Regions from separate parts of the Paraburkholderia sp. BR10936 genome, predicted to be linked through region 2. Evidence: riboswitches for the same ligand, from Rfam matches in the RefSeq annotation. Region 2 holds a riboswitch; the other holds the start of a gene.
What was found. Region 2 has a riboswitch for thiamine pyrophosphate ahead of thiC (phosphomethylpyrimidine synthase ThiC). Riboswitches for the same ligand answer to the same signal wherever they lie in the genome.

Region 1 (4,162 bases), on a different contig from region 2:
GCTGCAGCGTGTAGTCGTCGCCGATCAGTTCGAGCTTGATCCAGTCGGTTTCGAAGACTTCGCGCGCCATGTGCGCCGTCGTCACCGCCTCGTTGACGGTGAGGCAGCCGGCCGTGTTCGGCAGGAGCGGCACGCCGTGGCGCTTGAGCAGATCGAAGAAGCCGGCCTCGGCGGTGCCCTCGTTCATCTGGCGGCGCAGCGCGACGGTGATCATGCCGGGGTGCGCGGCAGCCATGGAGTCGGCGAGCGATTGCAGCGACGGATAGCGCGACGTGCCGAGCAGCACGCGGCTCGCTAAGGTTTCGCCGTAGAGCGTGAGCGCGTCGGCAGTGGTTGTGGTGGTCATGGGTTGGAATCCTTGGCGGTGTCGTGAACGCGCTCGCCGTGTATGCGATGCGCGCGACCGGTGGCCTGGGCGAGCGAGGCTCAGCCGCCGGCCACGGGGCTCACGACGTCGAGGCGGTCGCCCGCCTGGAGCGAGCGCGCGCCATGCTGGGTACGCGCCACGAAATCGCCGTTCAGCGCGACGGCGAACGGCGGACGCGCGCCGAATGCGGTGAGCGCATCGGCGACAGTCGCGCCTTCGGGCAGCGTGATCGGCTTCTGGTTGATATGAATGTCCATGGCAAATACGTTCTCAAACTGCGGATTATTTCTGGTGAAGCGTCAGGCCGGCTCGTGCGCGCCCTGCGCGTGCAGCATGTCACCCCATCGCGACGCGCGGCGCAGCGACTCGAAGGAATCGGCATCGCTCACACGGGCATCGAGCAGCGCCTGGGCGAAGCGCGCGGCTTCGTCGGCGACTTCCGGCGCGATCATGAAGCCGTGCCGATAGAGACCGTTCACACGCAGCGTGGTCTTGCCGTCCCAGATGAGCGCCGGGCGGTGGTCGGGCAGCGTCGGGCGGCACTGCGTGTTCAACTCGAGGATGCGCGCCTCGCCGAACGCCGGATGCACCGCGAACGCCGCGCTCAGCAGTTCGAGCGCCGAGCGCACGCTCACCGGCGAGCGGTCCTCGCCTTCGATCTCGGTCGCGCCGATCACGAAGACATCGTGTTCCTTGGGCGCGATATAGAGCGGATAGCGCGGATGCAGGAGCCGCACCGGGCGCGTGAGCGTGATGCCCGGCGCGTGCACGCGCGCGACTTCGCCGCGAATGCCGCGCAACCCCGACAGCGCAGGTTTGGCGCCCAGCCCGCGGCAATCGATCGTCACGCGCGCGGGCGGCCGATTGGCCTCGTCGACCGTGGTGTGCCAGTGGGTTTCCACGCCGCGCGCAGCGAGCCCCGCCGCCAGAGCGGCCAGGGCCTGGCGATTGTCGAGCTGGCCCTCGCCTTCGAGCAGCCAGCCGCGCGCGAAGCGCCCCGCGAGCGCCGGTTCGGCGGCGTCGAGCTGCGCACCGGCGAGCGCGACGAAGTTGGCATCGGCGAGAGAACGCGGCGCGTTGGCGCGCACGCGTCGCTCGAAGAGCGGCGCTTCGGTGCGATCGGCGCTATGCCAGACCACGAGCGTGCCGTTGCGCTGGAAGAACACGGGCTCCGGCAACTCGGCCAGAATGCGCGGCCAGGTTTCGAGCGATGCGACGCCCAGCTCGGTAATGAGCATTTCGGCGACGGCAGCCTCCGCGAGCGGCGCGAGCATGGCCGCCGCGACCCAGGCTGCGGCTTCGCCGCCTTCGGGGCCGCCGCGCTCGTAAAGCGCGACGCGATGGCCCTCGCCGGCCAGACGCCATGCGACGAGCCGGCCGCTCAGGCCGCCGCCGAGCACGGCGAAGTCGGGCACGCTGCCCACGTCAGGGTTGCGGGCGCGGCTCATGACGACGCTCCGTCACGCAAGGCGAACGGCAAGGCGAACGCGATAAGAATCGGGGAACAAAGAGAATAGGCGGTCATCGTATCCTTTCCGTACGGCAGCAGCAGACGTACCCAAGGACGAAACCGGCTGGCAAGGCCGACCGTGGAGGCTATGCGGCGCAGACGGCCCGATACGGAATGCGTATACGAACCCAGGCGCCCAAAGCGCAGCCCGGCGGGAATCCTGGCGCCCCCGCCTTTTCAAAACCCAGGCTGGGCGCTCCGGTAAGACTTTCTGGAAACTTCCCGCGCCGGTATTACCCGGATCGGGTGCAAAGGGTTTCTCTCAGCCTCACTGGCGGCATGCCCGGCATACCGGTGAAGCACCCCTGTTTCGTCAACGACGATTAGACCACAAAACGCGCGCGGCCCGCAAACCTCGGCGGAACCGGGGGGCGTGGTCTGGCACAATGCCCTGAACCCGCCTCTTTCGCCTCGCGAGCCCGCGCGGTGAGACAATGAGCGCCACGCTACGGCGGCGCCAGCGTGCGCTTTTGTCTCCACGCCTCGCGCCGGTTTTGGCTCCGCCTGTGGCCCGTTAAGACTCACTTAAGCGCCCGACGACAGAATCGCTGCAAAAATCGCTGCAACGCTGCCGCCGTGCGGCGCGCGGCGCATGCCCCCAGCGGGCCGCCACACCTTCAGGACGCACATGACCAACCAACCTGCCCGCGCCACGCCCGATCAGAACGAGCATCAGAAGATCACCGCGTGGAGCCTGATCAAGCCCTACTGGGTCTCCGAGGAACGCTGGATCGCCTGGGGCCTGCTCGTCGCGATCATCGTGATGAACCTGCTCGTCGTGTGGATCAACGTGCGCCTGAACGGCTGGAGCGCGGAGTTCTACAACGCGTTGCAGGCCAAGGACGTCAAGCGCTTCCCGCCGCTGTTGATGACCTTCACCGAACTGGCGTTCGGCTTCATCATCCTCGCGGTGTATGGCCGCTATCTGCGCCAGATGCTCGGCTTTCGCTGGCGTCAGTGGCTCACCACGCGGTTCCTGAACGAGTGGCTCGGCAAGGGCGCGTTCTACCGCATCGAGCGCGACCGCCTCGCCGACAACCCCGACCAGCGGATCAGCGACGACCTCCAGTCGTTCGCCACGACCACGCTCTCGCTCACGCTCGACCTGCTCTCGACGGTCGTCACGCTCATCTCGTTCATCACGATCCTGTGGACGCTCGCGGGCGCGCTCACCGTCACGCTGGGCGGGCAGCCGCTCGCGATTCCGGGCTACATGGTGTGGGCCGCGGCGCTCTATGCCGTGTTCGGCTCGCTCGTGATCCAGAAGGTCGGCCACCCGCTCGTGTCGATCAACTACCAGCAACAAAAGGTAGAAGCGGACTTCCGCTTCGGCCTGATCCGCCTGCGCGAAAACGCCGAGCAGATCGCCCTCTACGACGGCATGGACACCGAGCGCAGCAACGCGCAGGGCCTCTTCGCGCACATCAAGGACAACTGGTGGCGCGTGATGAAATACACGAAGCGCCTCACCTTCGTGCTGAGCTTCTACGGCCAGATCGCCATCATCTTCCCGCTCGTGGTGGCCGCGCCGCGCTACTTCGCGGGCGCCTTCACGTTCGGCGTGCTGATGCAGATCTCGCAGGCGTTCGGCACCGTGAGCGACTCGTTCTCGTGGTTCATCAACAGTTACTCCACGCTGGTCGAATGGCGCGCTACCGTGAATCGTCTGCGCGAATTCGTGCGTGTGGTGCACTCGCCGCGTCTGAAGGAATCGGTCTCGCCCGCCACCGAGCACGGCGGCATCAACCTGCACTTCATCGACAACAACGAGCTCGCCACCGAGCATCTCAAGCTCTCGCTGCCCAACGGCACGCCGCTCTCGGAAGTGCGCGACATCGCCATCAAGCCGGGCTCGCGCTGGCTCGTGCGCGGCCCCTCGGGCGCAGGCAAGAGCACGCTGATGCGCGCGCTCGCGGGCCTCTGGCCCTTCGGCGAAGGCTCGATCGACGCCCCTGTCGATGCGCGCATGATGTTCATCCCGCAGCAGAGCTATCTGCCCATCGGCACGCTCAAGGCAGCGCTCACCTACCCGTCGCCCGCCGACGACTACAGCGACGAAGATTGCCGCGAAGCGCTGCGCGCCTGCCGCCTCGAAGAGTACGTGGATCGTCTCGGCGAATCGGCGCACTGGACGCGCGTGCTCTCGCCGGGCGAGCAGCAACGCCTTGCGGGCGCGCGCGTGCTGCTGCACAAGCCCGACTATCTGTTCCTCGACGAAGCGACGAGCGCGCTCGATCCCGACAACGAAAGCCGTCTCTACAAGCTGTTCATGGAACGTCTGCCCA
Region 2 (4,162 bases):
AGAGTTGTGGGAATCGTTAGTAAATGTTTCGGCGGGCGGCGAGCGCCCGCCGGGGCGTAGTGAGCCCTGAGTCAGCCCGAAGTCAGCGCTTACTGGCGCTGATAGATTTCGGCGCCTTGCTTGATGAACTCGACCGCCTTCACTTCCATGCCCTTCTTGAGGGCCTCGTCGTCGCTCACGCCTTGCCTGGCCGCGAAGTCGCGCACGTCCTGGGTGATCTTCATCGAGCAGAAGTGCGGGCCGCACATCGAGCAGAAGTGCGCGACCTTGGCCGAGTCCTTCGGCAGCGTTTCGTCGTGGAACTCGCGCGCCTTGTCCGGATCGAGGCCGAGGTTGAACTGGTCTTCCCAGCGGAACTCGAAGCGCGCCTTCGACAGTGCGTTGTCGCGCACCTGCGCGCCTGGGTGACCCTTCGCGAGATCGGCCGCATGCGCCGCGAGCTTGTACGTGATGATGCCTTCCTTCACGTCGTCCTTGTTGGGCAGGCCCAGGTGTTCCTTCGGCGTCACATAGCAGAGCATGGCCGTGCCGAACCAGCCAATCATCGCAGCGCCGATGCCCGAGGTGATATGGTCGTAGCCCGGCGCGATGTCGGTGGTGAGCGGCCCGAGCGTGTAGAAGGGCGCTTCCTTGCACCAGTCGAGCTGGAGATCCATGTTCTCCTTGATGAGCTGCATCGGCACGTGGCCCGGGCCTTCGATCATCACCTGCACGTCGTGCTTCCACGCGATCTGCGTGAGCTCGCCAAGCGTCTTCAGTTCGCCGAGTTGCGCTTCGTCATTGGCGTCGTAGATCGAGCCGGGACGCAGGCCGTCGCCGAGCGAGAAGCTCACGTCGTATGCCTTCATGATTTCGCAGATCTCTTCGAAATGCTCATAAATGAAGGACTCCTTGTGATGTGCGAGACACCACTTGGCCATGATCGACCCGCCGCGCGAGACGATGCCCGTCATGCGGTTCGCGGTGAGCGGCACGTATTGCAGACGCACGCCCGCGTGAATCGTGAAGTAGTCCACGCCCTGTTCGGCCTGCTCGATGAGCGTGTCGCGGAACATTTCCCACGTGAGGTCTTCGGCTTTGCCGTTGACCTTTTCGAGCGCCTGGTAGATCGGCACCGTGCCGATCGGCACCGGCGAGTTGCGGATGATCCACTCGCGCGTTTCGTGGATGTGCTTGCCGGTCGAGAGGTCCATGACCGTGTCGCCGCCCCAGCGGATCGCCCACGTCATCTTGTCGACTTCTTCGCCGATCGACGAAGTGACCGCCGAATTGCCGATGTTCGCGTTGATCTTCACGAGGAAGTTGCGGCCGATGATCATCGGCTCGCTTTCCGGGTGGTTGATGTTCGCCGGAATGATCGCGCGGCCGCGCGCGATTTCGTCGCGCACGAACTCGGGCGTGATTGCCTTGAGCGCGTTCTCGCCGAAAGCGGCTGCGCCGAACGCCTGGCCCGGATGCTGGCGGCCCATCATCGCCGCGAGCTTCGCGCCGTTCGGGCCACTCGCCTTGAGGCTTTCCAGATACTCGGCGCGGCGCTGGTTCTCGCGAATCGCGATGTATTCCATCTCCGGCGTGATGATGCCCTGACGCGCGTAGTGCATCTGCGTGACGTTCTTGCCGGCCTTCGCGCGGCGCGGCGTGCGGTGCAGGCCGGGGAAGCGCAGTTCGGCAGTCGCGGGGTCGGCGGCGCGCTCGCGGCCGTATTCGGAGGAGAGGCCCGGCAGCGCTTCGGTGTCGCCGCGCTTTTCGATCCAGCCCTGACGCAGCGCAGGCAGGCCCTCACGAATGTCGATCTTCGCTTCAGGGTCGGTGTACGGACCCGAGGTGTCGTAGACGTAGATCGGCGGATTCTTCTCGCCGCCGAAGCCCGTGGGCGTATCCGCCTGCGTGATCTCGCGCATCGGCACGCGGATATCGGGCTGCGAACCGGTCACGTAGATCTTGCGGGAATTGGGCAGCGGCGCGATCGCGGCTTCGTCGACGTGCGCGTTGGCGGAAATGAACTTCGGATTCGCGTTCATGCGTCTCTCTCTCCATGCAAAGCAAAGTGGGAACAGCGGCTTAGCAGGAGACGAGACGGAACGTGGACGGACTTCGCTGTGATGAGGTGAGGCGCTGAGCGATGTTGCGAAGTCCGGACGCTTCCCTGCGCTGGCATTATCCAGATCAGGTTCAAAGGGTATTTCTCACCCGCGAAATACGCTGCACGACTTTCGTTCGATGCGGCGCATGACGCAGGACCCCCGCGTAAGCAAGGCCAAACGATACACCGCGCTGCGACGATCTGGCAAGTGCCATCTCGCGCGCGATGTGCCAGGCGCGGGGTGTCGCGATGTGTAGTATGGGCCGAGCTTACAGCGTGAAATCCTTCGAAGCTTCCGGCTGAAACAGGATGCGCTCGATCTTCAGCGTTTCGACCGCGCCGCCCGGCGTCGTGAAGCGCACGGCGTTGCCGCGTTTCGCGCCGAGGAGCGCGAGACCCGCGGGTGAGAACACGTTCAGGCGCCCGGCGTCGACGTTCGCCTCATGCGGATAGACGACGGTGTACGTGAGGGATGCGCCGTTACGCTCGTCCACGAGCGTGACCTGCGAGTTCATCGTCACGACGTTGGCGGCCATGTCGCGCGATTCCACGATCACGGCGTGTTCGAGGAGTTCGTCGAGCATGGCCTGGCGCGCGGGCGCGGCGCCGGGTTCGGCGGCGCATTTTTCGAGGCGGGCGACATCGAGTTCGGTGAAGTAACGGATTTTCTTCGACATGGCAGTCTTCCTTGCGATCCAGAAAAGATTCGAGGTAACGGCGAGGGCTGGGAGCGAACTCGCGCAATCGGGCGCGGGCCGCAGCGGGGCGTAACGGCGGTGTAACGGATCGGCCCGGAGCCCGACCGACCGGCTCCGATGGGTTGGGGAGGCGGTTCAGTGCGGACGCCGGGCGGCGTAAAGCGGAGCGGAGAGAGTAGCTAGGGCGCGCGCTCGGGTGTCGAGAGGCCACAGCGCGGTTCGCTCGCGCTCGGCGCGTACGCGTGCCGACGCGCCGCGCAAATGACGCGGCGGCAAGGCGAATACGGGACGCGAAACGAGCGAAAGCATGGCGAGCGGCGTGTATGAAATCCGGTTGGTGAAAGTTAAGCGAAAGGTTTTGTCATGCTAGCACGGTCTTCCCAGCGCGGCGCAACGCGGCCGTTACACGGCAATATGGTGCGCGATCCACGGTCCTCGCTTGCGCCGCTCACACTGTGACGCGCACGCAACGAATCGCTGCGCATAAAGCATCCTGAAAGCATCCGCAACACCCGGCGTTGTTGCATAATGCGCTTCGCCCGTCCCCGGGTGTCCTTCGTACTCCGTTTTTTTTCGCGTTTTTGCGCATCTGCACCATGCCGTCGAGCTTCACACGTCCCGCCACCTTGCTGCCGGGGCGACCGCGGTCCTGCCTTTCACCTGCCGCGGTGAATTGACGATGCCTCCCCGTTTGCCTTTCCACGTGAACACTCAATCTTTTTTCGCCGGGGCCAAGCAGGTCGCAGCCGCGCTATGGCGTTTCGCGCGTGCCGTACGGCTGCCGCAATCGCGCACCGGGCGCGTTGCGCTCTCGCTCGCCGTCGTCTACTTCGTTTGGGGCTCGACGTATCTCGGCGTGAAAGTCGCGCTCGATTCTTTCCCGCCGCTCCTGCTTTCCGGCTTGCGCAATCTGCTCGCCGGGATCGGCCTGTTCGTCTTCGCCATGCGCCGGCGGCCCGTCATGCCAACGCTGCTCGAAGTGCGCAACGCGGGCGTGGTGGGCACGCTGCTCGTGGGCCTGTCGAGCGGCATGCTCGCCTACGGCATGCGTACCGTGGGCACTGGCAAGGCGGCCGTGATGGTCGCCACGGTGCCGCTCTTTGCGACCGTGATCTCGGCGGTCACCGGGCGGCGCGTGGCAAAGGCCGAATGGGCCGCGGTCGCGCTCGGCCTCGTCGGCATCGCCATCCTGAGCCACGGCGGCGCCGCGGCCGGCTCGGCGGGCGGCAGCCTCGCGATTCTCTGCGGCGCGCTCTTCTGGGCAATCGGCGCGCATCTGGCGGGCAAGCTCACGTTGCCGACCGATCTCTTCGTCGCGACGGCGCTGCAGATCGGCCTGGGCGGCGCCATTTCGACGACGGTCGCGTGGATCAGCGGCGAA

Region 1: it holds a riboswitch for thiamine pyrophosphate, as region 2 does, so the genes downstream of both, AB4Y36_RS38870 (FAD-dependent oxidoreductase) here and thiC (phosphomethylpyrimidine synthase ThiC) in region 2, are expected to answer to the same signal.

The regions. Positions count from the first base shown of each region.
Region 1 is NZ_JBFRCM010000037.1:3,372-7,533, reverse strand. Features, by position in the region: gene AB4Y36_RS38880 (thiazole synthase) at 1-346, opposite strand, end outside; gene thiS (sulfur carrier protein ThiS) at 427-624, opposite strand; gene AB4Y36_RS38870 (FAD-dependent oxidoreductase) at 667-1,815, opposite strand; TPP riboswitch at 2,080-2,194, opposite strand; gene AB4Y36_RS38865 (ABC transporter ATP-binding protein/permease) at 2,506-4,162, shown strand, end outside.
Region 2 is NZ_JBFRCM010000004.1:116,080-120,241, forward strand. Features, by position in the region: gene thiC (phosphomethylpyrimidine synthase ThiC) at 90-2,021, opposite strand; TPP riboswitch at 2,126-2,255, opposite strand; gene AB4Y36_RS10065 (GreA/GreB family elongation factor) at 2,353-2,760, opposite strand; gene AB4Y36_RS10070 (EamA family transporter) at 3,560-4,162, shown strand, end outside.